3 regions of the Cupriavidus sp. 01T418 genome follow, and region 1 is predicted to be linked to each of the others. Evidence: predicted binding sites of a transcription regulator. Region 1 holds the regulator's gene; each other region holds the start of a gene.
The links. Region 1 encodes FNR, which switches genes on or off when oxygen is low (the NO sensors DNR and NnrR bind a similar motif). Its sites were predicted from a motif close to TTGATNNNNATCAA; they were not measured.
Positions count from the first base shown of each region.

Region 2: a site for FNR is predicted at 2,563-2,576, ahead of AC1DQ3_RS13105 (universal stress protein). Genes of this name have one in related genera too.
Region 3: a site for FNR is predicted at 7,672-7,685, ahead of hemN (oxygen-independent coproporphyrinogen III oxidase). Genes of this name have one in related genera too.

Region 1 covers NZ_JBFTQG010000022.1:49,591-60,137, reverse strand. Annotated here, with positions in the region: gene ccoN (cytochrome-c oxidase, cbb3-type subunit I) at 1-188, shown strand, start outside; gene ccoO (cytochrome-c oxidase, cbb3-type subunit II) at 208-882, shown strand; gene AC1DQ3_RS21050 (cbb3-type cytochrome oxidase subunit 3) at 886-1,089, shown strand; gene ccoP (cytochrome-c oxidase, cbb3-type subunit III) at 1,093-2,016, shown strand; gene ccoG (cytochrome c oxidase accessory protein CcoG) at 2,066-3,559, shown strand; gene AC1DQ3_RS21035 (FixH family protein) at 3,584-3,802, shown strand; gene AC1DQ3_RS21030 (hypothetical protein) at 3,805-4,050, shown strand; gene fnr (fumarate/nitrate reduction transcriptional regulator Fnr) at 4,119-4,844, opposite strand; gene AC1DQ3_RS21020 (sulfite exporter TauE/SafE family protein) at 4,983-5,741, shown strand; gene scpB (SMC-Scp complex subunit ScpB) at 6,323-7,366, shown strand; gene rluB (23S rRNA pseudouridine(2605) synthase RluB) at 7,372-9,375, shown strand; gene rimP (ribosome maturation factor RimP) at 9,707-10,195, shown strand; gene nusA (transcription termination factor NusA) at 10,192-10,547, shown strand, end outside.
Region 2 covers NZ_JBFTQG010000010.1:5,713-16,259, forward strand. Annotated here, with positions in the region: gene AC1DQ3_RS13090 (universal stress protein) at 1-726, opposite strand, end outside; gene AC1DQ3_RS13095 (universal stress protein) at 815-1,297, opposite strand; partial or broken gene AC1DQ3_RS13100 (zinc-dependent alcohol dehydrogenase family protein) at 1,535-2,532, shown strand; gene AC1DQ3_RS13105 (universal stress protein) at 2,661-3,116, shown strand; gene AC1DQ3_RS13110 (L,D-transpeptidase family protein) at 3,163-4,743, shown strand; gene mepK (peptidoglycan L,D-endopeptidase MepK) at 4,792-5,361, shown strand; gene AC1DQ3_RS13120 (universal stress protein) at 5,573-6,004, opposite strand; partial or broken gene AC1DQ3_RS13125 (hypothetical protein) at 6,510-6,725, shown strand; gene ppk2 (polyphosphate kinase 2) at 6,772-7,575, shown strand; gene AC1DQ3_RS13135 (NADH-quinone oxidoreductase subunit B family protein) at 7,993-8,511, opposite strand; gene AC1DQ3_RS13140 (hydrogenase large subunit) at 8,511-10,058, opposite strand; gene AC1DQ3_RS13145 (hydrogenase 4 subunit F) at 10,063-10,547, opposite strand, start outside.
Region 3 covers NZ_JBFTQG010000020.1:72,935-83,423, forward strand. Annotated here, with positions in the region: gene gcvH (glycine cleavage system protein GcvH) at 1-43, opposite strand, end outside; gene gcvT (glycine cleavage system aminomethyltransferase GcvT) at 133-1,260, opposite strand; glycine riboswitch at 1,360-1,492, opposite strand; glycine riboswitch at 1,514-1,601, opposite strand; gene AC1DQ3_RS20015 (glycine zipper 2TM domain-containing protein) at 1,670-1,897, opposite strand; gene AC1DQ3_RS20020 (UvrD-helicase domain-containing protein) at 2,120-4,222, shown strand; gene AC1DQ3_RS20025 (response regulator) at 4,498-5,232, shown strand; gene AC1DQ3_RS20030 (ATP-binding protein) at 5,204-6,370, shown strand; gene AC1DQ3_RS20035 (ABC transporter substrate-binding protein) at 6,387-7,535, opposite strand; gene hemN (oxygen-independent coproporphyrinogen III oxidase) at 7,745-9,331, shown strand; gene AC1DQ3_RS20045 (c-type cytochrome) at 9,409-10,302, opposite strand.

The DNA.
Region 1 (10,547 bases):
GCACGCTGACCTACGCCTTCGTGGAAGCGGTCAAGGCCAAGTACCCGTTCTATCTGATCCGCTTGCTCGGCGGCCTGTGCTTCCTTTCCGGCATGCTGCTGATGGCCTACAACGTGGCCCGGACCATCATCGGCAGGTCCGCCGTGGATGCGTCGATCCCGACCAGCGTTACCGCCTCCGCCCATTGATCATTCCAGGATGGAAACGATGTCCGAAAAAAGAAGCTTTTTTACGCACGAGACCCTGGAGAAGAACATCGGCTGGCTGATCCTCTGCACCATCCTGGTGGTCAGCATCGCCGGGCTGGTCCAGATCGTACCGCTGTTCTTCCAGCATTCCACCACGGAGCCTGATGCGGGGATCAAGCCATATTCGCCGCTGCGCCTGATGGGCCGCGATATCTATATCCGCGAGGGCTGCGTGGGCTGCCATTCGCAGCAGGTGCGCACGCTGCAGGGCGATGTCGAACGCTATGGCCACTATTCGACGGCCGGCGAGTCGGTCTACGACCATCCCTTCCTCTGGGGCTCCAAGCGTACCGGTCCCGACCTGGCGCGCGTGGGCGGTCGCTACTCGGACGACTGGCAGCGTATCCACCTGCGCAATCCGCGCGACGTGGTGCCGGAATCGGTGATGCCGTCCTATCCGTGGCTCGAGAAGGCGCGGCTGCAGACCAGCGATATCCGCGGCCGCATGCGTGCGCTCAGGCGGCTGGGCGTGCCCTATACCGACGCCGAGATCGAGCAGGCGCCCGCCACGCTGGCAGGCAAGACCGAAGAAGACGCGATGGTCGCCTACCTGCAGGAACTTGGCATCACCAAGCGCAACGTACGCGTGGATACCGCGGCGGCCCAGCCCGCGGCCGCGCCGGCCAGGGAGTAAGCCATGGCAATGATCACTGCGTTTTCCACCGTGGTCTCGCTGCTGGCGTTTCTCGCGATCTGCTGGTGGGCCTGGTCGTCCGGCCGCAAGGCCGCCAACCAGGAGTCGGCCATGCTGCCTTTCGCCTTGCCCGACGAGCCCCTGGCCGCGAGCCACGACGGCCGGCATCGTGCCGGCGGCGCAAACAATTCCAGGCAGGAACACTGAGTCATGAGCGACTTCTTCACGGATTTCTGGGGTTATTACATCGCCGCCATCGCGCTGGTCGGCATCGTCTGGTGCATGTGGCTGCTGTTCTCCCAGCGCAAGGTGGCCAAGGTGGTCGGTGCCACCGAAGACACCGGCCACGTGTGGGACGGCGACCTGCGCGAGCTGAACAATCCGCTGCCGCGCTGGTGGATGTGGATGTTCCTGCTGGCGTGCCTCTTTGGCCTGGCCTACCTGGTGCTTTTCCCCGGTTTGGGTTCCTACCCCGGCGTGCTCAAGACATCCAGCCGGGTCGAACTGGAGGCGCACCGCAAGGCGGCCGAGCAGCTGCAGCGCGAGGTCTATGGCAAGTACATGCAGATGGAAATCAGGCAGGTGGCGGCTGAACCGGCCGCGCGCGAGATCGGGCAGCGCCTGTTCCTCAACTACTGCGCGCAGTGCCACGGCTCCGACGCGCGCGGCAGCCGCGGCTTTCCCAACCTGACCGATAACGACTGGCTGTACGGCGGCGACCCCGCCACCATCGCCCAGACCATCACCAAGGGCCGCAACGGCGTGATGCCGTCCTTCGCCTCGACCATCGACGCCAGGCTGGCCGGCGACGTGGCGCAATACGTGCGCTCGCTGTCGGGCCTGGCGTCCGACCCGATCCGCGCCTCGCGCGGCGAGAGCACGTTCAAGTCCACCTGCGCGGCCTGCCATGGATCCACCGGCAAGGGCAACCAGGCGCTTGGCGCGCCCAACCTGTCGGACAAGACCTGGCTGTATGGCAGTTCGGAGGCGACCATTGTCGACGCCATCCTGAAGGGCCATGACAACCATATGCCGGCACAGGAGGAAATCCTGACGCCAGAGCGCATCCGCATGCTGACTGCCTACGTTTGGGGGCTGTCGAACAACGCGGCAGGCGCGGAGGGCGGGCAATGAACCGCGACGCCTGCCCTTGGAGCCGGTATGCCGGTGGGGATGATCGCCCATGAACGCCCGGGAACCGGAACCGCCGGGAAAGAGCGGGGCCACATGGGCGCCGCTTCGGGAGCCCGCATCGGCCACGGCGGATGCGGAAACCTCGGACGCAACGCTCTACGAAGTCCGCCGCAAGATCTATCCGCGCTCGGTCAAGGGTGCGTTTTCGCGCTGGCGGGTCTGGATGGTGGTCCTGACCCAGCTGTTTTTCTACGGCATGCCCTGGCTGCAATGGAACGGCCGCCAGGCCATGCTGTTCGATCTCGGCGCGCGCAAGTTCTACATCCTGGGCCTGGTGCTGTGGCCGCAGGATGTGATCTACCTGTCCGTGCTGCTGGTGATCTCCGCGCTATCGCTGTTCCTGTTCACGGCGATCGCGGGGCGCCTGTTCTGCGGCTACGCCTGTCCGCAGACGGTGTACACCGAGATCTTCATGTGGATCGAGCGGCATGTCGAAGGCGACCGCTTCGCACGCATCCGCCTGGACGGCGATCCGTGGAGCGCGCGCAAGCTGCGGCTAAAAGCCGCCAAGCACACGCTCTGGATCGTGATCGCGCTGTGGACCGGCTTTACCTTCGTTGGCTACTTCTCGCCCATTCGCGAGTTGGGTGGCCACGTGCTGAGCCTGTCGCTGGGCCCGTGGCAAACGTTCTGGACGCTGTTCTATGCCTTCGCCACCTGGGGCAACGCCGGCTTCATGCGCGAGCAGGTCTGCAAGTACATGTGTCCGTATGCACGCTTCCAGAGCGTGATGGTCGACCGCGACACCTATGTGGTGACCTATGACGCGGGTCGCGGCGAGCCGCGCGGCAGCCGCTCGCGCAAGGCCGATCACAAGGCTTCAGGGCTTGGCGATTGCGTGAACTGCAGCATCTGCGTGCAGGTCTGCCCCACCGGCATCGATATCCGCGATGGCCTGCAGTACGACTGCATCGGTTGCGGCGCCTGCATCGACGCCTGCAACCAGGTCATGGACAAGATGGCGTATCCGCGCGGGCTGATCCGCTACACCTCGGAGAACGCCATGCGCAGCGCGTTGCCCGAGCCGGAGGCGCGCAAGCGCCTGGTTCGTCCGCGCACGATGGTGTACTCCGTGATCTGGCTGGCCCTGGTTGCCGGCTTCATGGTGTCACTGGCGATGCGCACGCCGCTCAAGGTAGACATCATTCGCGACCGCGGCGCGCTGGGCAGGGAAGTGGAGGGGCGCTGGATCGAGAACGTCTATCGCGTGCAACTGATCAATACGAGCGAAGCGCCGATGCATGTGGCCATCCGCGCGGACAGCGACGACCTGAAGGGCCTGGCCGTGGAATACGACCACGCTGCCGGCAATCTCGCGCCCACGTCCAACCGCCTGATCCCCGTTCGCGTGCGCGTGCCGATCGAAGCCGCCGGCCAGGGTAACCACAAGATCCAGGTGACGGTGACCGCGGCAGGCGATGGCGGCGCAAGCGGTGCGCGGATCAGCCAGGGCACCAGCTTTATCGTCCCGCGCAACCTTTGAATCCAGAAAACTACAGGAGGCCTGATGATGCAGCAAAGCAATCCCTGGTGGAAGGAGCCCTGGCCCTGGCTGCTGATAAGCGGGCCCTTGCTGGCGATGGTAGCCTGCGGGGTCACGATCTGGCTGGCCGTGACACACCCGGACCAGCCCATCGTCGATGGCGTGTCGCGCCATGGACTGGTGGTCGAGAAGGCAGGCACCACGGCACGGCAAGCTGCGCCGGCCACGGCGCAGGTGAAGTGACCATGAGACTGCGCTGGCTGATGTGGGTGCTATGGCCCGGCTTCCTGGTTGCCGGGCTGACGACGGCCCTGGTATTTTCCATGGTCGATCCCGGTGACCTGCGCTTTTTCGGGCAACCGGTCGAGGCGTCGCGCGAGGCGGCCTACACCGTGGGCTTCCTGGTCGCGTGGGCGCTCTGTTCGCTGTCGAGTGGATTGACCTTGTACACCATGCCCACGCGGCTGGCGCAGACCGACGAACTGGAGTGAGGGCGATGCGCGGCTGCCAAAGCCGCGGGAGCCGGATGGCTCTGCGCGGCAGGCCGATGTTTGCCGGCCTAGCAGGACTTGTTGACGATCTGCTTGATGCCCGTCATGTCGACCAGCTTGACGTGGCGCTGGCGGATCTGGATCAGCCCGGCTTCCGCAAATCGGGAGAACAGGCGGCTGACGGTCTCGAGCTTGAGCCCGAGGTAGCTGCCGATTTRCTCGCGGCTCATGCGCAGCACGAACTCGGAGGCCGAATAGCCGCGCGCGGAAAGCCGCTCCGACAGGTTGAGCAGGAAGGCGGCAAGGCGCTCCTCGGCGCGCATCGAGCCCAGCGTGATCAGCATCACCTGGTCCTGCGAGATTTCCTTGCTCATCAGCCGCATGAACTGATGCTGCAGCGAGGGGAGCACATTGGACAGCGACTGGAGCTCGCCGAAGCGCACCACGCAGACTTCGGTATCCTCGAGTGCGGTGGCGTCCGATGCGTGCTGCATCTCGCCGAGGCCGTCGAGCCCGACGACTTCGCCGGGGAGGTGGAAGCCCGTGATCTGCGAGCGGCCATCCTCCATCGTCAGGTGGGTCTTGAGCGTGCCGAAGCGAATCGCATAGACGGCGCTAAGCGGATCGCCGAGGCGGTACAGGGTCTCGCCCTTGCGTACGCGCACGCGCTCCTGCACCAGCGAATCCATTTTTTCGAGGTCCTGCTGCGACATGCCGACGGGCAGGCAGAGCTGTCCCAGCGAGCAAGTGGAGCAGCGGGGCGACATCTCGGTAATGGGAATGGATGTTGGCAATTGGGGCCTGTCGGTTTAGCGCAATCAATCAAGCGCGGAGTAGCAGGCGCTGGGCTTCATATTGATAGCGCCTCCTGGAGGCCCGGGGGCGCGTTGGACGCATTTTACCGCGCCAGGTGATGTGGTTGGGAGGGGAAGTTGACCATAGGCGTACTTTTCAGCGTATTTACCCTGGCTTTGCTGGGCGGCGCGCATTGCGCGGCCATGTGCGGCGGGATTGCGCTTGCCGCCGAGCAGGGTGGTGTTGCAAGCGTGCCTGCCACCGTGCTGCGCCGGCCAGGCCATTGGCTGCTCGAGCTGCTGGTCATGCATGCCGGGCGGTTGAGCATGTATGCGCTGTTGGGGGCCTTGCTGGGCGCCTTGGGCGCAGGCGCCTGGAAGGCCCAGTACCTGCCGCTGCAACGCTGGATGTTCGGGGTCGGCAGCGTCATGCTGGTGTTGTCGGGTTTAAGGATGCTGCGCGGGCGCGTCGTGGCGGCTGCCTGGCTGGAGCGGCTGGCCGCCCGTGGCGCCGGCTGCTTGCTCCGCGGTTTTTCCGCCGCTGTCGCGCGCCTTGTACCCATGAGCTTGCCGCAGGGCCGGCTGCCGCGGCGCTACGGCATGGGACTGGCCTGGGGGCTGGTGCCATGCGGCATGGTCTATGGCGCCCTGGCGATGGCGCTGCTGGCCGGGAATGCACCTTCCGGGGCGCTGGTGATGGCCGTGTTCGGCCTGGGCACCTTGCCGAATCTATTGCTTATCTCGGGCCTGTCAGGCTACCTCAGGCAGTTGTCGCGCCGTCCGGCGGTACGTACGGGCGCCGGTCTCGCGGTGGCAGCTCTCGGCGTCGTCGGAGTGGCGCGTGCGTTGCTTTTGCCGGAGACGCTGGCCGCGCACGGCTTCTGCCTGGTCTTCTGATACGCCGCTTCATGGCGTATCGCGCACTTGGTCAGGTGACTGCCTGCGTGAATCGGTTGCAGGTTTGCCAGGGAATGCCATACAATCGCAAGAACAGCGATATCGCGCAGCGTATTTCATCGTGGCATCGTCAGGTAGCATTCGCACTCAGGGATGCATGCCAGAACACCCGGGTACGTACTACCGCCAGGGACCGTTCCCCATCCGCCGTCCAGTTCAAAAGATTATTTGGTTCAAAAGACCAGCCACGGCAGGGCGGGTGAAACAGGCCAGGCAGGCCCGATATCCGTATTTTCTTGCACCTGGAGCGACGGACGTCGCACCGGACAGGTCCGCCACATCAGGGGGAAGGCGCGACGCAAGGGCTCTGTCGACCGGCAGGTAAAGCCGGTGGCCGGGCGATCTCCCGCCGGACAGGTCCGGCACCCGATGCAAAAAAGAAAGCGCACGACTGCATGCATCAAGCATTGCAATTGGCTGCGCGGTCAGATGGCGGTGGCAATTCCAACCGCTGAACCCAATCTCCAGTGCGTCCGGGCTTGTCCGGGGCGCAGGTGCAAAGACAGGCTGCACGCAATCACATGAATACCCAAGAGGCGAAGATCGTCCTCGAGACCGCGCTGATCTGTGCGCAGGAACCCTTGCGCGTCCATGACCTGCGCCGGCTTTTTGCCGACGATGTTGGTGCCGATAGCATCCGGGTGCTGCTCGAAGAACTGCGCCGCGACTGGGAACAGCGCGGCGTGGAACTCGTGGCGCTGGCCAGTGGCTGGCGCTTCCAGAGCCGCCCGGTCATGCGCGAATACCTGGACCGGCTGAATCCTGAAAAGCCGCCGAAGTATTCCCGCGCGGTGATGGAGACGCTGGCGATCATCGCTTATCGGCAGCCGGTCACGCGCGGCGACATCGAGGAAATCCGCGGTGTCGCGGTGGGCACCGAAGTCGTGAAGAAGCTCGAGGACCGCAGCTGGATCGAGGTGATCGGTCACCGCGACGTGCCGGGCCGGCCAGCGCTGTATGCCACCACCAAGAATTTTCTTGATGATCTTGGCCTGCGCACGCTGGACGAACTGCCGCCGCTCGAAGATGTCCAGGCGCAGACGCAAGCCGCGTTGCTGAACCAGGAGCCCATCGATTTCGAGGCGCTGGGTACCGTGCCGGCCGGAAGCGACGAAGAAGCGTTCGCGGAGGCAGGCAGCCAGGCAATCGGGACCGGCATCGAGGCTCTCGATGCAGGTGACGTGCGCGAAGTAACCCGGCCGGCGGCGTCCGTCCCCGATGTCCTTGAGGCTGGCGCTGCGCAAGGCATCGCCGGTCTGGTGGATGCGTTTGAAAAGAAAGAGGCTCTGGTGCAAGCGCGAGCCGCGCCTGGGCCCGAGGCCGAAGTGCCGGCGACGCCGGAGCCAGGGATCGAGCCGGAGTCCGCCGAGCCCCTGGGGGCACGGCTTGACGACTCAGCCGTGGAGCAAGCCGTCGGTGACGGCGAAACCAATGAGCAAGCGGAAGCACCCGCCAACGGTTACCACGAGCAAGTGGCCTCCGGCGAGCAGGAGTCCGAAGTCCCGGGGGCGTCCAAGACGAATCCGGCGCACCCCAGCGAGCACGACGAGCGCGTGTCCAACTGAACACCATGCAACATCCGAATGTGAATACCTTGTCCGATTCTGTTGATCAAGACGTCCGCCAGGCGGATAAGCCGGCCGGCGATGCCGGCAACGGCGCCGAAGGCGGCGCCGGCACCGAGGGCGCGCCGCGCCGCAAGGGCCTGCGCCGTGGCTTGCGCAATCTGGTGGCGACGCGCCGCCAGGCCGCGCACGACCGCGACGGCGAGCGTGCCGCGGATGGCGAGGCCACTGCCGCCGCGGGCGGTCCGGATGCGGGCGCCGCGGCGGACGCGCAAGCCGGGCGTGGCGACGGCGTGAGGAAGGGACGTACGCGCGGCAAGCGCAAGCCCGCCGAAGGCGAATCAGTGCAAGCTGGCGAGCAGCAGGGCGAACGCCCTGCGCCGCGAGGCGGCCGCCGCCATGTCAGCGCCGATGCAGGCGAAGGCGTGAGCGAAGCCGGCGGCGAAGCAGCTGGCGAGCGCCAGCGCGACGGAGCCCGCGGCAATCCCAATGGCGCGCGCAAGCGCAGGCCGCAGCAAGGCCAGCAACAGGGCCAGCAGCAGGGCGCGGCCAGGCGCGGCGGTGCCGACGGGCAGCAGGGCGGCCCGCGCCAGGCGGGCAAGGGAAACAAAGGCAGGGGCGGTGCGCAGCGCCCGGCCCCGGGTGTGCCCGAAAAGGCACCCGCGGCCGTGGCCGCGGGCGGCGAGGACCTGTTCCGCTTCGTCATCTCCGGCCAGTACGACCAGGAAGATGCCAGCGGCGGCGCGCATGCCAAGGTCAAGCCGGTGCGGGAACTCTCGGCGGATGACGATGCGCCCAAGCTGCACAAGGTGCTGGCCGAGGGTGGCCTGGGCTCGCGCCGCGAGATGGAAGAGCTGATCCTGCAGGGACGCGTCTCGGTCAACGGCCTGCCGGCCCATATTGGCCAGCGCATCCTGCCGGCCGACCAGGTTCGCGTCAACGGCAAGCTGATTCACCGCCGGGTGTCGACCAAGCCGCCGCGCGTGCTGCTGTACCACAAGCCGGCGGGCGAGATCGTCAGCCAGTCGGATCCCGAAGGCCGTCCGACCGTGTTCGACAGCCTGCCGCGCATCAAGGCAGGGAAGTGGGTGGCCGTGGGCCGCCTGGACTTCAACACCGAAGGGCTGCTGATCTTTACCTCCTCGGGCGATATCGCCAACAAATTCATGCATCCGCGCTACGGCGTGGAGCGCGAGTATGCGGTGCGCACGCTGGGCGAGCTGGCCGAGGCCGATCGCCAGCGCTTGCTGCATGGCATCAAGCTCGATGACGGTGAAGCCAATTTCCTGCGCATCGCCGACGGCGGTGGCGAGGGCATCAACCACTGGTACCACGTGGCGCTGACCGAAGGCCGCAACCGCGAAGTACGCCGCATGTTCGAGGCCGTAGGCCTGACCGTGTCGCGCCTGATTCGTACCCGGTACGGCCAGTTCCTGCTGCCCCGCGGCCTCAAGCGTGGCCGCTGGCAGGAACTCGCGGCGGATGACGTGCGCGCGCTGATGGCATCCATCGGCCTGAAGGCGCCCGGCAAGGGCGATAGCATGCCCAAGGGCGGCAGCAAGGTAGGCGGCCGCCAGCAGCGTACCGAGGCGGCGATTGCCGGCATGCCGATGCCGACCGGCATGGATGGCCTGCCGCGCGTCAACAGGAATAACGGTCCGCGCGGCAGTGGCGCCGGCCGTGGTCAGCCCGATCCGATGCAGACCTCGATGGGTTATATCGGCGGCCCGACCTTGCTGACTTCGCACACCACCAAGTTTGGTGGTGGCGCGGCGGGTTCGCCGCGTGGTCCCGGTGGTCCGGGGCGTGGCGGTGGCCGGGGCGGCCGAGGCACGAATGGACCCATGGGCCCGATGGGGGGTATGGGCGGTATGGGTGGCATGGGCGGTGGCCAAGGCCGTTCCCAGCGTCGCGGCGGCGGCGAAGTCAACGGGAATGTGATGCCGCAAGCCGGCAAGCCCGGTGGCAATCGCCGTCCTCGCGGCGGTGGCCGTGACGGCAACCGCTGAAGCGATGGCGGCAGGGTGTGCCGGACGGGCCATACAGGGAGAAGAGCGGCGCAAGCCGCGTCCTTGGCAAGGCAAGTCCCCGCGCCTTTGCCTTTTGCACCGCGACAGCGTATAATCCAAGTCTATTCAAAAGTCATCCTGTAAAAGGATGGGCGAATGATGGGCATTGCGCCCATTTTTTTTTGCTTCGCCCGTTTCGTGTGCTTGCCGTGTTTCACGGCGCGCCGGTCGGGATGGCTGGCAGGCAAGCAGGCTGCAAGCCGCCAACAAAGGCGGCCGTGCCGGTGGGCTGGGTCTGCCACGGTATTGATGGCCATTATTCGGGAATACAGTGCATCTGGCAGATTTGATCGAAACCACCCTTAACGGCATGGGGTACGAGCTGGTTGAGCTCGAGCGCGCTCCGGGCGGACTCATGCGCGTCTACATCGATCAGCCTGAAACCGGCATCGTCATCGAGGACTGCGAGAAGGTAAGCCGCCAGCTTACCCACGTGCTGACCGTCGAGAATATCGACTACGAGCGCCTCGAAGTGTCCTCGCCGGGGCTGGACCGGCCGCTGAAGAAACTGGCTGACTTCGTCCGCTTCGCGGGCCAGGAAGCCAGGGTCACGTTGCGCCTTCCGGTCAATGGCCAGAAGAACTTCGTTGGCATCCTGCAAGTGCCTGCCGGGGAACCGGGGGAAGAGCAGATTGGCCTCGAGTTCGAAGGCCAGAACGGCACGGCACTGCTGGAATTCACCATATCCGATGTCGATCGCGCACGCCTGGTGCCGGTGATCGACTTCAAAGGAAATCAGAAAAAAGGGAACAAGCAATGAGCCGCGAAGTTCTGTTGCTCGTCGATGCGCTTGCGCGTGAGAAGAACGTCGACAAGGATGTGGTATTCGGTGCGCTGGAAGCGGCACTCGCTTCGGCAACCAAGAAGCGTTTCGAGGAAGACGTGGATATCCGCGTTGCCATCGATCGCGAGTCCGGTGAGCACGAGACGTTCCGTCGCTGGCTTGTGGTCCCCGATGAACAGGGCCTGCAGGAGCCGGACAAGCAGATCCTCATGTTCGAGGCACGCGAGCAGAATCCGGACATCCAGCTGGATGAGTGCATTGAAGAGCAGATCGAGTCGGTCGAGTTCGGCCGTATCGGTGCGCAAGCCGCCAAGCAGGTGATTCTGCA
Region 2 (10,547 bases), on a different contig from region 1:
CAGATCGGCGCCGAAATCCGCCGCGCGCGAGAGCAAAGTCTCGCCGATGGCGATGTCCGATCCTTCCTGGCAGTGTTCGATGCCTGCTTGGACACCATGGCTTGCCAGCGCAGCCACGGCATGGCTCGGCGGGCTCGCATCGGGCCGCGCGCCCGCGCCGCCTTGCGCGCAAAGCACCTTGGCCTCGCCACCTGCGATCAGGGGCATGGCGTCGTGCAAGGCACGCGCGGCCTCGCGTCCGCCGTTCCATGCCACCACGGCACGTGCGCCGGGGACGGCGAATTGCCCGGCGAATGGAATGACAAGGACCGGCCTACCCCCGTCGAGGATGATGCTTTCCAGGAACTGGGTCGCGACAAAGCTGTCCGGGTCGGCCGGATCGTATTGCCCGGCAACGACAAGGTCGGCCTCGCGCACTTCGCGCAGTGCCATCATCAGGGGGTCGCCCTCCACTGCGCGCCACTCGGTTTCCACCCCGACTTCCTGCGTTGCGGCCTCGAAGTGACGGCGCACTTCCTCGCGGGCGTCGCTGCGCCGCTGGCGATCCTCTTCGATATAAGCAGCAGCGCCTTCCATCGTGTAGAACCAAGTGGGATCCGGCATAAAGCCCGCAAACAGTCCGATCAGCCGCGCATGGCGGGCCACGGCGAGCCGGGCAGCGATTTCAAGCCGGTCCAGCGCGCGTGGGCTGGTGTCCATGTGAACCATGATGCTGGCGTAGTCCATGACATTCCTGTGCGGTTTGAGAGCCTGCATCCAGTCTAGGAAACGCCTGGATACGGCTATTGACTCAGGTCAAGCCAGTGACTCCCGCTTACGCCGACTTCGCGCCAGCGCTCCCTTCTGCCAACGGCGCGTGCACCAGCAATACCGGCTGGCGGCATTGCCTGACCAGCCCCTCCGCCACGCTGCCCATCAGCAGGCGCCGCACGCCGCGGCGCCCGTGTGTGCCCACAACAAGCAAGTCGGCGCCCGTCTGTTGCGCCACCTGCTCGATGGCGTTGGCGACGTCGCCCAGCGCCAGCGGTTCGTCCACCATCAGCGCGTTGCATGGCACCTTCTGGGCCGCAGCCTTGGTCTTGGCCTCGTCCAGCAGGATCTGTCCACCCTCGAGCAGGCTGGCGCGCAGGTCTGTCAGGTCGACATAGCCCACCTCGTACCTGAGATAGCTGTTATCGATCACATGCACCACCGTCAGCTCAGAGCCTAGCGCAGTCGCCAGGCGAAGCGCCTCCTCCAGTGCCCGATTGGCCGATTCGCTGCCATCCACGGCAACCAGTATCTTGCTGTACATCATGCACCTCCTGCATCAGGGAAATCTGCGGATGGCCGGCACGGACACGCCTGCACGCCGCCCTTGGATGCATCTAGTGTGTATGCTCGGACGCGCGCGGTGTTGATGCGGATCATGGCATCCGCAACTTTATGGGGCGCCCGCCTGGCGCACGCCATTGACGCGAATCAAGCGGCGGCGGCGGGCTTCGCCTAGCATGAATGCTGGGTGCCTCTGGGGGCGTTCGCGGAGGATGGCAACATGCAAGATACGATGCGTGCGATGATCTTCGACGGTGCCGGGCCGGCCCTGCGCCTGGCGCGCRTCCCCGTGCCGGTGCCCGGCCCCGGCGAAGTGCGTATCGCAGTGAGCACCTGCGGCGTCTGCCGCACCGACCTGCACATTCTCGACGGCGAACTCGCGCACCCTAAGGCGGCGCTGATTCCCGGACACGAAATTGTTGGCAGGGTCGAGTCCTGTGGCGCAAGCGTGACGGGCCTTGCCCCGGGCGACCGGGTAGGCGTGCCCTGGCTCGGGGGCACTGCGACTATTGCGCGGCCAATCGCGAAAACCTGTGCGATGCGCCGCAGCTCACCGGCTATACGCGCGACGGCAGCTACGCCGAGTACGTGGTGGCCGACAGCCGCTATTGCTTCCCCATCCCGGAGCAATACGACGACGAACATGCAGCGCCCTTGCTGTGCGCGGGCCTGATTGGTTACCGCACGCTGTGCATGGCGGGGGACGCCCGTGACGTCCGGTCTATCGGCATCTACGGCTTTGGCGCGGCAGCCCACCTGGTGGCGCAGATCGCCGTAGCTCAACAGCGCGAGATCTTCGCCTTCACACGCCCCGGCGACACCGCCGCCTGCCAGCTCGCCCGCGACACCGGGGCCTGCTGGACCGGTCCGAGCGACCAGCCCGCGCCGCAGCCGCTCGATGCCGCGCTGATCTTCGCGCCAGTGGGTGCGCTGGTGCCGCTGGCACTGCAAGCCGTCGCCAAGGGCGGCAAGGTGGTTTGCGGTGGCATCCACATGAGCGATATTCCGGCCTTCCCTTATCGCCTGCTATGGGAGGAGCGGTCGATCGTGTCGGTGGCCAACCTCACGCGCAATGACGGGCTGGAACTGATGCGAATCGCCCGGGCCACGCCGCTGCACACCACCACGACAGTCTATCCACTGGAGCAGGCCTATGCCGCACTGGCCGACCTGCGCGCTGGCCGCCTGGCCGGCGCGGCGGTACTGCGCATCACCTAGTCTGCCTGCTGCCGGTGTGCGGGCAGGTGCTTGATGCAGGTCAATACGTCATCTGGCTCGCCCCCTATGCTGCAGATGACGGTGGCGCCCATGCGCGCGCACTTATATCCAGCCAGGAGGCACGAACCATGTACCAGAGAATATTGCTCGCGGTGGACGGCAGCCGCTCTTCGGACCTTGCCCTGAGTGAGGCCATCACGGTGGCCAAGGCGACTGGCAGCGAGGTCAAGGTGCTGTTCGTGGCGGACGACAGCGATGTCTTCTTCTCCGTGGGCGGCTACGACCCCCACAAACTGATGGAAGGCATTCTCGCCGCGGGGCGCGATGCGCTGGCCGCGGCCGCCACGCGCCTAGCGCAGGCCGGCATCTCGCATATGACGAAGATTTTCGAGAAACCCGTTTCCCCCGGGCAGATATCCACCACCATCGTGGACGAAGCCGATCGTTGGAGTGCGGATCTCATCGTGATCGGCACGCACGGCCGCCGCGGCTTCCGGCGCCTTATCATGGGCAGCGTGGCCGAAGGCGTGGTGCACAAGAGCAACAAGCCTGTGCTGATGGTCCGTAGCGAGATCCAGGAATGAACGTGAAACGCAAACGACTGGCGCCGTGCTGGCGGCGCGCGGGTTGATGCGAGGCGTCTCACTGACCCGCAGCGCTGGCACGCCCAGGATCGTGGCGGGCTTGCTGGCCGCATGGGCCTTGAGCTGGCATGCGGGAGCGCTGGCTGAGGACGCCGCGCTCTGGTTTTCGCAGAGCCGCCCCACTGCCGACGCACGGCAGGCTGCGAACATCCTGGCCGCCGCCGCGGCCGACGGGCTGGAACCCCGCGACTATGACGCCGACGGCCTGCAACGTGCGCTTGGCCAGGCCGCGCAAGGGCCGCCACTGGCGCCGGAAGCCGAGGCGCGGCTTGAAGGCCATCTGACGGCGGCAATGCTGCGCTATCTGTCCGACCTGCACGGCGGCCGCGTCGAGCCGCGTAAGATCCACGAGAATTTTGCCGCCGCAACGGATGAGCAGTTCGAGCCCTCGGCCTACCTGCACGCAGCCGTCACCAGGCACGACCTGCCCAAGGCCGTCCAGCAGGCGGCACCGTCGTTCCCGCTGTACGGCACCCTGCGCGAGGCGCTCGCCCGCTACCGGGCGCTGGTAGGTGATCCGGCCTGGCAGGCACCGCTGCCGCCGCTACCCGGCAAGAAGCTGGCGTACGGCCAAGCCTACGCTGGCATGCCGGTCCTGACGCGGCGGCTGATCGCGATGGGCGACCTGCCTACGGGCACACCCGTCCCGGAACGCTATGAGGGCGCGGTGATGGAGGGGGTCAAGGCATTCCAGGCCCGCCACGGGCTGGAGACCGATGGCGCTATCGGCGCCGGCACGCTAGCGCAGCTGAATGTCTCGCCCGCCAGCCGCGTACGGCAAATCGAACTGACGCTGGAGCGCCTTCGCTGGACGCCGCTGCTGGAGGGCCCGCGCATGATCGTGGTCAACGTGCCGGAGTTCGTGCTGCGCGCCTATGAAGTCCACGACGGCAACGTTCAGGTCAAGGTGGAGATGAAGGTCATCGTCGGCAAGGCGCTCGACACGCGAACACCACTCTTCAAGGAGCACATGCGTTTCATCGAGTTCAGCCCATATTGGAACGTGCCACCCTCTATTGCGCACGCGGAAACCCTGCCCAGGCTGCGCCGCGACCCCGGCTATTTTGAGCGGCAGGGCTTCGAGTTCGTTGGTGCCGACGGCAAGGCGGTGACAACGCTGTCGGCGGCCAGCCTGGATGCCGTCCAGCGGGGGCAGATGCGCATCCGGCAGCGCCCGGGGCCGATGAATGCGCTTGGGGACATCAAGTTTATCTTCCCCAACAACGACAACATCTACCTGCATCACACGCCCGCGCCCAAGCTGTTCACGCGGGACCGGCGCGACCTTAGCCATGGCTGCATCCGGGTCGAGGAACCGGTGGCTCTGGCCAGCTTTGTGCTGCAGGACACACCCGACTGGACCGAAGCGCGCATTCGCGAGGCCATGGACAAAGGGCAATCCAGCACGCTGCGGTTGCAGCAGCCGCTGCCGGTGGTGCTCGCGTACGGCACGGCCATCGTCAAGGCCGACGGGCGCACCTTTTTCTTCTCCGATATCTACGGGCTTGACCGGCTACTGGACGACGCGCTGCGGCAACGGTCCGCGAACCTGCGGACTTCCTCCTAGAGCGCCACGCGCGCAAGATTGAGCCAATAAGCAAAAAGGGAGTGTTCGATGATCAGGCCCCCCAGCGACCCTCGCCGACTGTTCCTGCGCCGCACAGGCGAACTCGCCCTGGCCGGCGTGCTGCTGCCGCTATCGGCCCACCCCGTGCTTGCGGCCCTGGCAACGTTGCCGGGCGCCCGCAGCCTCGCCTTCGACCATACCCACACCGGCGAGCGCATTGACATCGTCTACGCTATGGGCGAACAGTTTGTGCCCGAGTCGCTGGCCATGCTCAATCGATTCCTGCGCGATCACTACTCCGGCGAAATCGGGGCAATCGACCCGCAACTGTTCGCGCTGCTCTACCGTCTGAAGCAGACACTATCCTGCGAAGCGCCCTTCCAGGTCATTTCTGGCTATCGCAGCCCTGTTACAAACGCGCGCCTGCGCAAAACGGGCGGCGGCGGCGTCGCCACCCATAGCCTGCATATGGACGGCAAGGCCATCGATATCCGCTTGCCCGGCGTGCCGCTGGCGGATCTGCGCGATGCCGCCCTGTCGCTGCGCGGCGGCGGTGTGGGCTTCTATCCGCAAGAGCAGTTCGTGCATGCGGATACGGGACGCGTGCGGGATTGGTAAGCGGCAAGGCTCTGTCGCGTTCGCTTGCGCGCGCTCGGCCCGCCGCAGAGCGGCTTCCAATTCGGCCCGCAGGCGCCCCCGCTCTGCCTGCTCCGCTGCTCCCCACTGCCGGCTGAAGGTCGCGCTGGGCTTCCGCCTCGCTCGCCTGCAGCCGCGCCTCGGCCCGCTCGCCGATGGCCACCTCGTTGGCGGCCTGCACCACATCCGCAGCTCACGCTTCCTGCGGTGCCCTAACAAGCATGACAGGCACCTTGCACTGGCGTACAAGCGCTTCGGCCACACTCCCCATCAGCAGCCGAGTCACGCCCCGACGTCCGTGGGTGCCGATCACGACGAGTTGAGCGTGGCTGCCTTCCACGGCTTGCTGGATCTGGCTGGCAACGTCACCGAGCGCCACGATGTCGTCGACCATGACGACATGGCAGTGCAAGTTCTTTGCTTCGGCATTCGCCTGTGCTGCGGTCAGCAGTTCCTGGCCCCTCCTGACCAGACCTGCCCGGACCTCCGCCTGTTCATAACCGCTGTCAACGACGTGAACGATCTCCAACTCCGCGCCGCAGGCGCCGGCAATGCTGATCGCCTCTTCCAGGGCCTGATCGCTGCAGTGGCTGCCGTCGATCGCCACCGAGATTTTCGTGTACATGCGCCAGCTCCTTCAGGATTGCTGCATTGTGTTCAGCCTGCTGCAAAGCATCACGCCCCCGCGGCCGCATCGCCCCATCTGCTGACCAATCAGTCCGACAATTGCACTGGTACGGTCATCGACTCCGCGATCAGATCGGTGTTCTGGTCTGCGGCCCGGGCGAACTGCCTCTAGCCGACACGCTTACTGTCGCAGACGCACGGAAATGCGTCTCGACATCATGGCGCGCATCCTGTGACTGGATGGTGTTATAGCCACATCCAGTGAGGCTCGCACAAAGTACCTCATCCTTTGGCGGCCTCCCCGATGAAGGCACATGAAGCCAGGAATCCATTAAAACGTCCCGCGAGGGTCAGGCGCCGCCGCTAATCTGGCTTTCCGCATTAATCCTAGGTCGCGCGGATGACAGGTATCTTGATCTTCCTCAACAACAGGTTAGTCGCTCGCACATAGGGTCTTCCAGACGACGTGCCAATCGCAGTCAGATTCGCCGCTCGGGGCGAGGCATAGAATGACTACAGTGCGCTTGGTGGCGCAGATGATTGATGCCGAGGTCAGACAGATACTGGCCGATGCGAACAGGCGAGTGAAGCAAACACTCCTGGCAAGTCGGAATAAACTAGATGCACTGGCGAAGCTACTGCTCGAGCAAGAGGTCGTAGATCGGCCTGCGCTGGACTTGCTTTTTTCTGACAAAGTTACCTCACTGACAGCAGGGTAGCGCTCTGTAGAGGCTGCCGAGACGTCGGACTTACGGAACCGGAACAATGAAAACGAAGGCAAGTTGCCGCGGCAGTGAGGCTGAAGTCAGTTCGCTTTCGCATGAGAAATACGAAGGGGAACTGCATCTACTTCAGATTGAGTTAGTGAAGCTGCAGAAGCACTTCCTCGGCTGCAACGACAGGATACTGGTAGTTTTTGAGGGGCGAGATGCTTCCGGGAAGGATGGAACGATTAAGCGCATCGTTGAGCATCTCAGTCCGCGTGAAACTCGTGTAGTCGCCCTCGGGAAGCCTTCCGACCGCGACCGAGGCTCATGGTATTTCCAACGCTTTGCGGCGCAACTGCCTGCCTCCGGAGAATTTACGCTCTTTAACCGCAGTTGGTATAACCGGGCTGGTGTCGAGCACGTGATGGGATTTTGCACCGATGCCGAGCATGAGGAATTCATGTCTAGCGCCCCAGAATTTGAAGGCATGCTGATGCGCTCCGGCATTCGCCTCATCAAATACTACCTGGACATCACCAAGCCGGAACAGAAGAGGCGACTTGAGGACCGCCGGCGCGACCCGCTAAAGCAGTGGAAGATAAGCTCCATCGACGAGCAGGCGGTCGGGCTTTGGAATAAGTACAGCAAGGCTCGAAACGAGATGTTTGCTCGCACCAACGATGTCGTGCCATGGAACGTCGTGTGTGCAGACGATAAACGCCTGGCGCGCCTCAATGTCATCAAGGATTTGCTGCATCGTCTTCACTATGCGAACAAGGATGAAGAACTGATTCGTCCAAGCCGGCAGATTGTGTTTCCCTATTCCGACGAGCACCTGCTGAGCGGAGCCATTGCGAAATGAATCGTTGGCCGGACATTGTCTTTGTGCTCGCAGCCGTCGACATTTGCCGCGAGTTCGATATCTCATTCGACGAGACGTCCGCGGCTGACCGCTTCGCTCTCCGGCACACTCGCGTCATCAACTCGCTGATCGGTCTAGTGCTGGCGGTGTTCGTTGAAGGATCCTTTGCCGCGACTCCATTCAAGGATGCGAATGTAGCTCTGTCTCCCCAGTTGAACCTAATGGTTGCAGTCGTGACTGGACTGGCAATCTTCGTTGTTCATGGTACGCACCCCGCGGGGCTTTGTCGCAAGTCCGGAAGGGAAAATTATCCACAGAAGCTGTGGATAACTAAAGGCTGCAGGCGACCATAGCGACGCGGATTCGGGGCGCGTTGCTTCCCCTATCGTGATCCTCCAAGACTATCGTTTAGATGACTTAGCTTTTGTGCCGCTCCACGGCGGCTAGTATCCCCCGGAGGATCTCGATGGGGGTAGGCGGGCAGCCTGGCACAGCGACGTCGACGGGGATCACGTTGGCGACGCGACCGCAACTCGCATAGCTCTCGCCGAAGATGCCGCCCGTACAGCCGCAGTCACCCACCGCGACCACGAGTTTCGGCTCCGGCGTCGCGTCATAGGTACGCCGCAAAGCCTCTTCCATGTGGCGCGAGACCGGTCCGGTCACCAGCAGCATGTCAGCATGGCGCGGGCTGGCAACGAATTTGATGCCAAGCCCCTCAATGTTGTAGTAGGGGTTGCTGAGTGCATGGATTTCCAGCTCGCAGCCGTTGCACGAGCCTGCATCGACCTCCCTGATCGTGAGCGCCTGACCAAGAATGTCGAGGATGTCCTGGTGGACACGTTGAATCGCGGCGCCGCCATCGGCATCGACGACCTGGGGCGCTGGCTCGGTAACGATACCGGTGCGGGCAATTTGTTTGAGGATGAGCCACATTAGAGATCGTGCCCGGAATAGCTGAGATTGAAGGATTTATTGATCAGCGGAAAGTCCGGAACGATGTTGCCAATGACGGCGTGCTCAAGCACCGGCCAGTTCTGCCAGGAGGGATCATGGCAGTGGCAACGCAGGATCCGGCCGTCTGCGCCGATTTCGAGCGCCACAAGGACTTCGCCGCGCCAGCCCTCCACCCAGCCTGCCCCGATGGAAATCGCGTCCTGTGCCCGGATCCCGGCATGGATTGCGCCGCCTGGCAGTTCCGAGCAGATGGCGCGAATGAGCCGCAGGGACTCAATGGTCTCGTCAAAGCGCATTGCCACGCGTGCAGCGACATCACCATCGCGGTGCTTGGCCATCGTGACGTCTAACCGGTCATAGGGTGGCCACGCGTGGTCGCAGCGCAGGTCCGCCGCTTGCGCGCTGGCGCGCCCGGCGAGCCCCGCGAGGCCAAGCTGGGCGGCAAGTTGTGGCGTTACCCTTCCCGTGGCGCGAAAGCGGTCCTGCAGCCCGGCATGCTCGTCATACACGATCCGCAGTGCGCGGACCTCGCGCTCGATGCCGTCGCACTGCTTGCGAAGCCAATCCAGCATCGGCGGCGTCAGATCGATCGCAACACCTCCGGGCACCACGGCATCCATCATGAACCTGTGGCCGAAAGCTTCCCCGGACAGCCGCTGCCAGTTCTCGCGCAATCGCGAGAACTGCGCCAATCCGAAGGCCAATCCAGCGTCATTGCCCAACGCACCAAGGTCACCCAGGTGGTTGGCCACACGCTCGCGTTCCAGCATCATGGCGCGCAACCAGACCGCCCTTGCCGGTATCCCGGTGCCGGACGCCGATTCGAGCGCCATACAGTAAGCCCAGGCATAGGCCACTGTCGAGTCACCCGAGATACGGCCTGCGAGCCGGTAAGCTTCGATAGGCGCAAATTCGGTGAACCGGCGCTCGATGCCCTTGTGCGTGTAGCCGAGGTGGGCTTCAAGCCGCAGCACCTTCTCACCGACGACGGAGAAGCGGAAATGGCCAGGTTCGATGATGCCGGCATGCACCGGGCCGACGGCGATCTCATGCACGCCATCACCCTCGACGCGTACGAAGGGATAGTCCGCCGGCAGCCTGCCCGCGGCGGCCTGCGGTTGCGTCCCGTGTTGCAGGGGGAATGACCCTGGCGGCCACAGGCCATGGTCCAGCCAAGGGCGCTGGTCGTGGCTGCCTTGCACATGGATGCCCAGGAGGTCAGCCATGGCGCGCTGCATCCGTCCGGCACATGGGAAGATGAGGCCCAGATCCGGAACCCCTTGCGCCGGGTCGCCGAGCCGCAGTTCGAGCCAGACCAGTCCCTCCGGTACGGCATACGCGGCACATGCCGCCAACGTCCCTCCCGCGGCGCTGCGGTCAACGCCCCACACGGAAATGAGGCGCCCGCCCGTGTTGGCAACCGTGCGCGCTGCCGCGCTCCATGCGTCGGGACTGGCCAGCCCGTGCCATACCGGCAGCGGTGCCGGCAGGCGATGCAGGTCGAGTCCGAGTTCAAACAGCGCCATGCGCTCAACTCCCCAGCATGGCGGCCGCCTGGCGGTACCACGCATCCAGATACGGCGGGATATAGAGACCCAGCATCAAACCAAGTGCGAGGTGCAAGAACACCGGGACCAGCGCCGGTGGGTGCGCCAGGGGCTTCAGGGTAGTCTCGCCGAAGACCATCGGCTGCACGCGACTGAACACTGACGCAAAGGCCAAGCCGAGCGCGACCAGCAGGAAGGGCGTGGCCCAGGGTTGCTCACGCATTGCGGTGGTGACGATCAGGAACTCGCTGGCGAACACGCCGAAGGGCGGCATGCCCAGAATAGCCAGTACGCCAAGCATCAGGCCCCAGCCGACCGTGGGACTGACCCGGATCAGCCCGCGGATCTCGTCCATGACCTGCGTGCCCGCTTTCTGCGCCGCATGACCGACGGCGAAGAAGATCGCGGACTTGACCAGCGAATGTACCGTCATGTGCAGCAGTCCGGCGAAGCTGGCGATCGGGCCGC
Region 3 (10,489 bases), on a different contig from region 1:
ACTCATGGGACTCGGTGTATTTCAGGTCAGCGGGGAAATTCATGGGATTCTCCAGATTCAATTTTTTACTCTGCGCCAGCCGGGCGGGGATGGGGTAACCGCCGGCAGGCGCGCTGTGACCAGTGCGAGCGTTCAGCTCACGAGTGCCTTGCCGTTGCGCACAAACGGCAGTTTAACCACAGTCGCGGCGAGTTTGCGGTCGCGGATCTCGACCTGCACCTCGGCGCCGATGGCCACGTCGCGCGGCAGGCGGGCAAAAGCGATGGATTGGGACAGCGAGGGGCTGAAGGTGCCGCTGGTGATCTCGCCGTCGCCGGCGGGGGTGATCACCTTCTGGTGGGCGCGCAGCACCCCGCCCTTGTCACGCAGGATCAGGCCGACGAACTGCTGGGTCTGTCCGGCGGCGGCCAGTGCCGTCTTGCCGGTGAAGTCGCGCTCGCTTTGCAGGTCCACGGTCCAGGACAGGCCGGCGTTGAGCGGCGAGGTGTGGATATCCATGTCCTGGCCGTACAGGTTCATGCCGGCTTCCAGGCGCAGCGTGTCGCGCGCGCCCAGGCCGGCCGGCACCACGCCGGTGGCAACCAGCTTTTCCCACAGGCCGGCCACGTTCGCGGCGGGCACCACCAGTTCGAAACCGTCTTCGCCGGTATAGCCGGTGCGTGCCACCATGACTTCGCCAAGCGCGGGGTCCTGCACGACCACGGCGTTGAACGGCTTCAGGGCTTCGCTGGGCTGTGTCGAAGGAAAGGCGCTCCAGACCTTGGTGCGGGCGTTGGGGCCCTGGACGGCGACGATGGCCAGCGGCTCCACGCCGTCGGGGGCGTTATCGCCACGGCGCGGGGTGATTTTTACGCCGCTATTGGTGGCCGCGTTGCGCGCGCTGATCCACGCGATGTCGCTGTTGGCGGTGCCGGCGTTCACTACCAGGCGGAACTGGTCTTCGGCGAAGAAATAGACGATCAGGTCGTCGATGACGCCGCCTTTTTCGTCGAGCATGCAGGAATAGAGCGCCTTGCCCGGCGTTTGCAGCTTGTCGACATTGTTGGCCAGCAGGCCGCGCAGGAAGGGACGCACATTGGCGCCTGCAAGGTCCACCACGCACATGTGGGAGACGTCGAACATGCCGGCATCGCCACGCACCGCCTTGTGTTCCTCGATCTGGGAGCCGTAGTTGACCGGCATGTCCCAACCGCCGAAATCGACCATGCGGGCGCCGAGGGCGCGGTGGATAGCGTTGAGGGGCGTGGCCTGGAGCGTCATGGAATCCTCGGAGGAAGGCAAATCTCGGTTCGAAAACGAAAAAAGGGCCATCCGCCGCAGGATTCGGCGCGCCATGGCGCTGCCAGATCCGCTGCGGCGGATGACCCCTCTGTCCTCGATACCTGAGAGATTACAAGGCGGCCCCGTTTCAACCGGAACCCAGGCCTTGCGCGCCCCTTCGGTGGGCACGCTCACCAGTCCATGGCGGGTGCCGCTCTCCAGAGTACGGCGTGCATCGTGTGCATGTTGCATGCCGATCCGACCAGTCCATGGTGCCTGAGAGTTTTCGGGTGATACCCCTTCGGCGGCGCAAGCTTCGCGCGCTCTCCCGGTCGGATGCGGGCAATTTACGGGAGCGCCCCGGCTTTGTCAACGCATCCGCCAGGGGCCACCGCCTTGTTGCAGCGCACTACCTGCGATGGTTGTCGGTCGTTACGTTACCGATGACACCGCCTACCGCGGCACCACCCAGGGTGCCTAGCGCGTCACCACCGGTCAGCACTGCGCCGCCTACCGCACCGACGCCGGCACCGATCGCGGTGTTACGCTGCTTTGGCGACATATCGGCGCAGCCCGCCATGCTTGCCACCGCGACACCGATCAAGACCGCCTTGCTCAAGGAATGCAGGGTGTTCATGATTTTCTCCAGCTATCGTGAAGTGCATCCGGCACGGCGCACGCTCATGCCGGACATATAAATTAGAGGGGCCAGAAGGTCCGCGGCTCCCGGGCTTACGAAGTGTTACCAGTCCTGCGATGCCGACTTCATGCCTGAGGGGGCCATGGTCGCGTGTTAACATCCAGCCTCCGCCCAGCAATCGCGCCAGCCGCGTTGCGCATCCGCCATTTCCCGCCTCGCATGACCCACGGACTCAATCCAGCCCAATCCGAAGCCGTTCGCTACCTCGACGGCCCCTGCCTGGTACTGGCCGGCGCCGGCTCGGGCAAGACCCGGGTGATCACGCAGAAGATCGCGCACCTGATCGAGGACAAGGGCTTCCAGCCCAAGCACATCGCCGCGGTGACCTTCACCAACAAGGCCGCCAAGGAGATGCAGGAGCGGATCGCCAAGCTGATGGAGGGCAAGACCACGCGCGAGGGCAAGCGCATCCCCATCAAGCAGATCACGGTGAGTACCTTCCACTCGCTGGGCGTGCAGATCCTGCGCGCCGAGGCCGAGCATGTGGGCCTGAAGCCGCGCTTCTCCATCATGGATTCGGACGATTGCTTCGGCATGGTGCAGGAGCAGCTTTCCACCACCGACAAGAAGCTGATCCGCAGCGTGCAGAGCACCATCTCGCTGTGGAAGAACGGCATGGTCGATCCCGAGACGGCCATTGCCCGGGCCGACAATCCCGACGATCACCAGGCGGCGCTGATCTACCGCAACTACGTGGCCACGCTGCACGCCTACCAGGCGGTGGATTTCGACGACCTGATCCGCCTGCCCGCCGAGCTGTTCGAGCGCAACGAGGAAGTGCGCATGCGCTGGCAGAACCGGCTGCGCTACTTCCTGGTGGACGAGTACCAGGACACCAACGCCTGCCAGTACCAGTTGCTCAAGCAGCTGGCCGGCGGATCGCACCTGCGGGCGCCGGCCTTTACCGCGGTGGGCGACGACGACCAGGCCATCTATGGCTGGCGCGGCGCCACGCTGGACAACCTGCGGCTGCTGCAGGCCGATTTCCCCGACCTGAAAGTGGTCAAGCTGGAGCAGAACTACCGCTCCACCGTGCGCATCCTGGAGGCGGCCAACGCGGTCATCTCCAACAATCCCAAGCTGTTCGACAAGAAGCTGTGGAGCGAGCACGGCATGGGCGACCCCATCGCCATCAACCCGATGAACGATGAGGAGCACGAAGCGGAGTCCGTGGTGTTCCGGCTTTCGGCCCACAAGTTCGAGCGGCGCGCGCAGTTCCGCGACTACGCCATTCTCTATCGCGGCAACCACCAGGCGCGCCTGTTCGAGCAGATCCTGCGCCGCGAGCGCATTCCCTATGTGCTGTCGGGCGGCCAGAGCTTCTTCGACAAGGCCGAGATCAAGGATATCTGCGCCTACCTGCGCCTGATCGCCAACCCGGACGACGATCCCGCCTTTATCCGCGCCATCACCACGCCCAAGCGCGGCGTGGGCAACACCACGCTGGAAGTGCTGGGTACCTTCGCCGGGCAGGCCAGGGTGTCGCTGTTCGAGGCGGCCATGATGGGCGGCATCGAAGGCAAGCTGCAGCCGCGCCAGCTGGAGCCGCTGCGGGTGTTCTGCGAGGCGATGGTGCGCCTGGCCGGGCGCGCGGCCACCGATCCCGCCACCGAAGTGCTCGACGACATGATGGAAGGCATCCACTACGAAGCCTACCTGTATGACACCTTCGACGAACGCCAGGCGCAGTCCCGCTGGACCAACACGCTGGAATTCCTCGACTGGCTCAAGCGCAAGGGCACCAAGCCCGAGGCCACCGGCGAAGGCGAGGCCACCGGCTTCGACACCGCCGACGGCTTTGGCGACGAAGGCAAGAACCTGCTGGAGCTGACCCAGACGGTGGCCCTGATGAGCATGCTCGAAGGCCGCGAGGAAGATCCCGACGCGGTGCGCCTGTCGACGCTGCATGCCTCCAAGGGCCTGGAGTATCCGCACGTGTTCCTGGTCGGCGTGGAAGAGGGCATCCTGCCGCACTGCCGCGAAGACGAGGACATGAGCGACGAGAAGATCGAGGAAGAGCGCCGCCTGATGTATGTGGGCATCACCCGTGCCCAGCGCAGCCTGCACATCAGCTGGTGCAAGAAGCGCAAGCGCGCGCGCGACACCTACTCCTGCCAGCCCTCGCGGTTTATCGGCGAGATGAAGCTCGAGGAGGCGCCCGGGATCAAGGACGAGACCCCGGCCATGAGCCCGAAGGACCGCCTGGCCGGACTCAAGGCGCTGCTGGGCACGCCCGGCACGCCTGGCAAGACCGCAGGGTAGCCGGTGCCGGACATACAAAGCCCGGCTATGCAAAGTGGATGCATTGCCGCTGCAAGCGGGACAAGATCAGCCGGCCGGGCCGCTTTGTCTTTGTATCAGACCCGATACGAAGCGGCCACAACCCGCCTATCAGGCCGCCGCGCGAGGCTGGTAGAGTGAATCCCTGGCGGCGGCCGCCCCCCGGCCACCCCCGCTTCACCCTCGAATCGCCGCAAACCTGCCGCGAACCACGCTGCAAAGTGCCGCAATAGCCTGATAGCCTGCTACCAAGCCCGATGGACCTTGCTCCCGTCACGCCCTTGCACTTGCTGATTGTCGACGACGATCCGCAGATCCGCTCCATGCTGGCCGAATACCTCGCCACCTTCGGCATCGAAGCCGACGGCGCGGAGGGCGGTGCCGCCATGCGCGCCGCGCTGGCCGCGCGCGACTACGACCTGGTGGTGCTGGATCTCTCCCTGCCCGGCGAAAACGGCCTGGCGCTATGCCGCGAAATCCGCGAGCGGGGCGACCTGCCGGTGATCATGCTCACCGCGCGCACCGAGCTGGCCGATCGCGTGGTCGGGCTGGAAGTGGGCGCCGACGACTACGTCACCAAGCCCTTCGAGATGCGCGAACTGGTGGCGCGGATCCACACCGTGCTGCGGCGCAGCCGGGGCGGCGCTGGCGTGAAGCGCCCCCCGCCGGTGGGTGGCCATGAACTGCGCTTTGGCAACTGGCGGCTCAATACCACGCTGCGGCAACTGATGGACGGCGACGATACGGTGGTGCCCTTGTCCAACGCCGAATTTCGCCTGCTGCTGGCCTTTATCGAACACCCGAACCGCGTGCTCGACCGCGAACTGCTGATCAACCAGGCGCGCGGCCGGGATCTCGACCTCTTCGACCGCAGCATCGACCTGCTGGTCTCGCGCCTGCGCCAGAAGCTGCGCGACGACCCGCGCGACCCGGCACTGATCCGCACCGTCCGAGGCGAGGGCTATGTCTTCACCGGCGCCGTCGAAAGCTGAGCGCGCGGGCTGGCTGGCCCGCCATGACTCGATGTTCATCCGCCTGTTCCTGGTGATGGCGGCGATCATGCTGGCCGTACACCTGCTTGGCGTCACGGTGATCGAGAGCATTTTTCCCCGTCCGGGGCACACCGGATTCGCCTTTTTCGCCGGCAACGAGGCGCCGCCGCCACCGCCGGCCCAGCAAGTCCAGCGGGGAGGCCCCCCGCCTGACGCCGAGGCCGGTGCCGGAAGCAACGCAGGCAGCCCGCCGCCTGCGCCACACCGGACCCGCGGCGGCCGTGGCTTCGGCCCGCCGCGCCTGGGACTGCTGTTCCAGCTTGCCGCCATCGTGGCCGCATCCTGGGTGGGCGCGCGCCTGCTGGCCAGGCCCGTCCAGCGTCTGGCCAGCAGCGCCGGCCGGCTGGCCCAGGACGTGCACGCGCCGCCTCTGGACGAGGACAGCGGCCCGGCCGAGGCACGCGACGCAGCCACGGCCTTCAACCATATGCAGCAGCGCATCCGCACCCAGCTGGCGCAGCAATCGCGTTTCCTGGCCGCGGTGTCCCACGACCTGCGCACGCCGCTCACGCGCATGAGCCTGCGCATTGAAGGGGTGAGCGACAACCAGGTGCGCTACCGCCTGCGCCAGGACCTGGCCGAGATGAACGGGCTGATCGATGCCACGCTGTATTACCTGCGCGAGCGCGACGGCGCCGCGGCGCCGCGCCAGCGGGTGGATGTGCATGCGCTGTTGCAGGCAGTGGTGGACGACGCCACGGAGATTGGCCAGGACGTCAGCCTGTCCGGCAGGGCCGAGCCGTTACTGGCCTATCCGGCGGAACTGCGCCGGGCCGTGGTCAACCTGGCGGAAAACGCCCATCGCTACGGCGGCAGCGCGCGCATCGAGCTGGCCGACAGCCCCGAGCGGGTGGTCATCGACGTTTGCGACAACGGCCCCGGCATCCCGCAGGACGAGATGGCGCGCGTGCTGGAGCCCTTCTACCGGCTCGAATCCTCGCGCAACCGCGCCACCGGCGGGGTCGGCATGGGCCTGTCGATCGCCGCGGATATCGTCTCGCGCCACGGCGGCGAGCTGAGCCTGGCCAACCGGCCGGGGGGCGGCCTGCAGGTACGGATCATACTGCCGCGGGCCTGAGTGGCCGGGGCTACGGTCAGCGCGCCGTGCCGCCGCCCATGGCCGCCAGCTGCACATATTGCGAGCCGCGCGTGCCCCGGGTGAAATCCAGCACGAAATCGCCTACGTCGACGCGGGCCTGCAGGGCGCGCCGCAGGTCGGCCGGTGTGTCCGGGCGCGGCCCTGACAATGCCGAGCGCACCAGCCAGGCAGCGCCGACGTAGCCGGCCAGCGTGGCGGACGAGGCGGGCTCGTCCAGGAACTGCTTCATCCGGCCCACGTGTTCCTTGACCACGCGCAGGGTCAGGTCCTGCGGCCCCGGCGCGATCTGCGTCAGCACGATGCCGCCGTTATAGCCCGTGCCCAGGATCTCGCGCGCGGCCAGTGAATTGACCGCGGACAAGCCCACCAGGAAGCCGTACCAACCCCGCGCGGCCAGCGCCCGGCCGAGGCTGCCATAGGCCAGTGTGTCGCCCGCCACGATCACCGCCGACGGGCGCGCGGCGGCAATACGCTGCACCACCGCGCCTGTGCCCACGCCATCTCCCTTGCCGTCATCCAGCGTAAGCGCCTGCAGGCCCGGCTCCTGTTCGAGCTGGCGCCGCCACGGCGTGCCGCCAGCCAGGCTGCCGGCGGCAAAATCCGGCGCCACCGCCAACACCATCTGCTTGATCCCGTAGCTGCGCAACTGGCGAATCGCCGCATCCAGTTCGGCGCGGTAATCGGCTCGCGTGTACCAGACATGATCGGCGGTGAGCGACAGCCCCGACAGGGGCGCCACGATCTGCACGCCGCGCCGTGCCAGTTCGGGCGAGGCGGCCAGCACGGGCAGCAAGGCGTCGCTGGGACCGAACAGGAGTTCGGCGCGTTCGCCCGCGACCAGTGCCAGTGCCTGCGCGGTGGCCGCGCGCGGATCCGTATCGACCTCGCGCACCACATGCATCACGCGCGGCTCGCGCGCGCCCGCGTTGGCAGCGTCGAACATGACTTTGGCGCCAGCCAGGTAGTCGCGCGCGAGGTCGGCCTGCGGCCCGCCGCGATCCACCAGGTGGCCGATCACCAGGGGGCGCCGCGGCGGCGACTGCGCAAGCAGGGCTGAGGGCGCCAACAGGGTGCTGCCGAGCGCAGCCAGCAGGCGGCGGCGCGGCAGCCGTGGCGCCTGCGCAATCAGTGGAGGAATGTGCATGGAAGGCCGTGGCGACATGTTGAGCCGGGGGACGGAATGCCGGCGAGCGCGGGGCAGCCTACCCGATCCACGTGACGCCGGCGTGACAAGCGGCGCGCCGGTGCAGGCCATGGCGTCCGATGTCATGGGCCACGGCTTGACCTTGGTCAACGCGTGCGCGGACGGCGACCACTACGATGAGCCATCGAATCCACCACGAAGGCCGCCCCATGGCTGAGCTTGACCGCCCCACCGCATCCGCCCCTGTCCCAATTTCCATTGCCAGCCAGCCGCGCGCCTGCTCAGGCCATTGCGGCTCGGCCTGCAAGAGCAAGCAGGCGGGCCGCGCCGCCACACCGGACCGGCACGCCTTGTCGGACTTCCGCGAACTGGCCGGCCGCATGGATATCAACGGCCCGCGCTACACCTCGTACCCGACGGCGGACCGCTTCCACGGCGGCTTTGGCCAGCAGGACTATCGGCAGGCGCTGGCCGACTGCGCCGCCAGCCCGGGCACGGATGCCGGCCGGCAGTCCCCGTTGTCGCTCTATGTGCACGTGCCGTTCTGCGAGAACATCTGCTATTACTGCGGCTGCAACAAGATCATCACCAAGGACCACCGCCGCAGCGCCCGCTATGTGGATTACCTCGCGCGCGAGATGGCGCTGGTGGCGCAGCAACTCGGCACACGGCGCGAAGTGGTGCAGTCGCACTGGGGCGGCGGCACGCCGACCTTCCTCGATCCGGCGGAAATGCGCCGCTTGATGGATACCGTGCACCAACATTTCGACCTGCTGCCCGACGGCGAGCATGCCATCGAGATCGACCCACGCCGGATCGGCGGCGCGCAGATGGCGCTGCTGGCCGAACTCGGCTTCAACCGCATCAGCCTGGGCGTGCAGGATTTCGACGCCGAGGTGCAGCAAGCGATACACCGCGTGCAATCGCAGACGGAAACGCAGGCAGTGGTCCACGCCGCTCGCCGGCTGGGCTTCCGCTCGGTMAGCATGGACCTGATCTACGGCCTGCCCCACCAGACCACGGCGCGCTTTGCCGCCACCGTGGAGCAGGTGCTGGCGATGCGCCCGGACCGGCTCTCTGTGTACAGCTATGCGCACCTGCCGCATGTGTTCAAGCCGCAGCGGCGCATCGACGAACGCGCGCTGCCTGCGCCGGCCGAAAAGCTCGATATCCTGGTCGGCACCATCGAGCAGCTCACCGCCGCCGGCTATGTCTACATCGGCATGGACCATTTCGCGTTGCCGGACGACGCACTCGCCGTGGCCCAGCGCGAGGGCCGGCTGCAACGCAACTTCCAGGGCTATTCCACCCACGCCGGCTACGACCAGCTTGGCTTCGGCGTATCGTCGATCGGCGCGGTGGCGGGCCGCTATGTCCAGAATGCCCGCACGCTGGACGACTACTACCGCGCGCTCGACGGCGGCGTGCTGCCGGTGATGCGCGGCTTTGCCATGCGCGATGAAGATCACCTGCGGCGCGAGGTCATCGGCGCCCTGATGTGCAACGGGGTGCTCGATATTGCGGCGTTGGAAGCCCGCCATCGCATCGATTTTGCAGCCTGCTTCGCAGGCGAGATGGCAGACCTGGCACGGCTCGCCGGGGAAGGCCTGGTGCGCTGCGAACCCGGCCGCATTGAAGTGACGCCGCTGGGCCGCTTGCTGGTGCGCCGGCTGGCCATGGTCTTCGACGGCTTCCTGCGCGAGGACGCACGACGCACTGCGCACGTGGCGCCGGCGGGCGACCGGAGCGCAGAGGCAGGTACGCCTGCGCCGCTGCGCTACTCACGGGTGGTCTGAGCACGCAAGCCCGGCACCGCACAAACAAGAAAGCCCGCGGCATGCCGCGGGCTTTCTTGTCTGCTTCCGGAAACCGGTTACTTCGAAGCGTTGGCCATGTAGTCCACCGCGGCCATCACGTCGGCGTCCGGGCCGGCGTAACCACCCTTCGGCGGCATCACGCCCTTGCCCTTCAGGGCGAAGGCGTGCACGGCGTCCATGCCTTCCTTCAGGCGGGGCGCCCAGGCGGCCTTGTCGCCAAACTTCGGCGCACCGGCAACACCCGCTGCGTGGCAGGCGGCGCAGACTTGTTCGTAGACCTTCTTGCCCACTTCGGCCGAAGCCGGCGCAGCGGCTGCGACAACGGCAGCCGGCGCGGCTGCGGCGGGCGCAGGGGCCGCAGGAGCAGCCGGGGCAGTGGCGGCGGCAGGAGCAGCGCCGGCATCCGAGGCAGCAGCGGTAGCCGGAGCGGCGGCTGCGGGAGCGGCGGGCTCGGGGAACTTGGCACCACCGGCGTCGGCCATATAGACCACGGCACGGCCGAGTTCGTAGTCGGAGTAGTCGTCGGCGGTGGTGCCGGCGCGGGCTTGCATGGCGCCCTTGCCATGCAGCACGGAGTTCAGCAGGCCGGTGAAGCCCTGGCCGATACGCGGAGCCCAGTCGCCCGCGTTGCTGTACTTGGGCGCGCCAGCGGCACCGGTGGCGTGGCAGGCTGCGCAGACTTCCTTGTAGACCTGTTCGCCGGTCTTGTAGACGCGCGGCGCGTTCGGATCCTTCAGTTCGAGCGAGGCGACCGGCTTGATGCGGTCATTGACGGATTCCACGGTAGCGGTGGAGCCCGCGCCTTCCTTGGCGCCATGTCCGACAAAATTGACCAGCAGGATGATCACGATGATTGGCACCAGGAAGGCGGCAATCACCACAGCGATCAGCTGCTTGGGGGTCTTGATGGGAGACTCGTGTTCGTCGTTTGCGTTGTGGACGTCGCTCATACTCAACTCTCAATTTGCAGGAAACCTGTGGCCGCTCGTGATCGGCTGCTTATGTGGCCGCTTGCCCGGTGGCCAATTCCCCCCGGCCAATTGCGTGCATCGGACCGTTATCCGGTGTCAACTGTCCCCAACGGAGCCAGCCGCAGGGTGCGCCGCCTGAATCCACTGACCTTTTGTGGACTTTTGT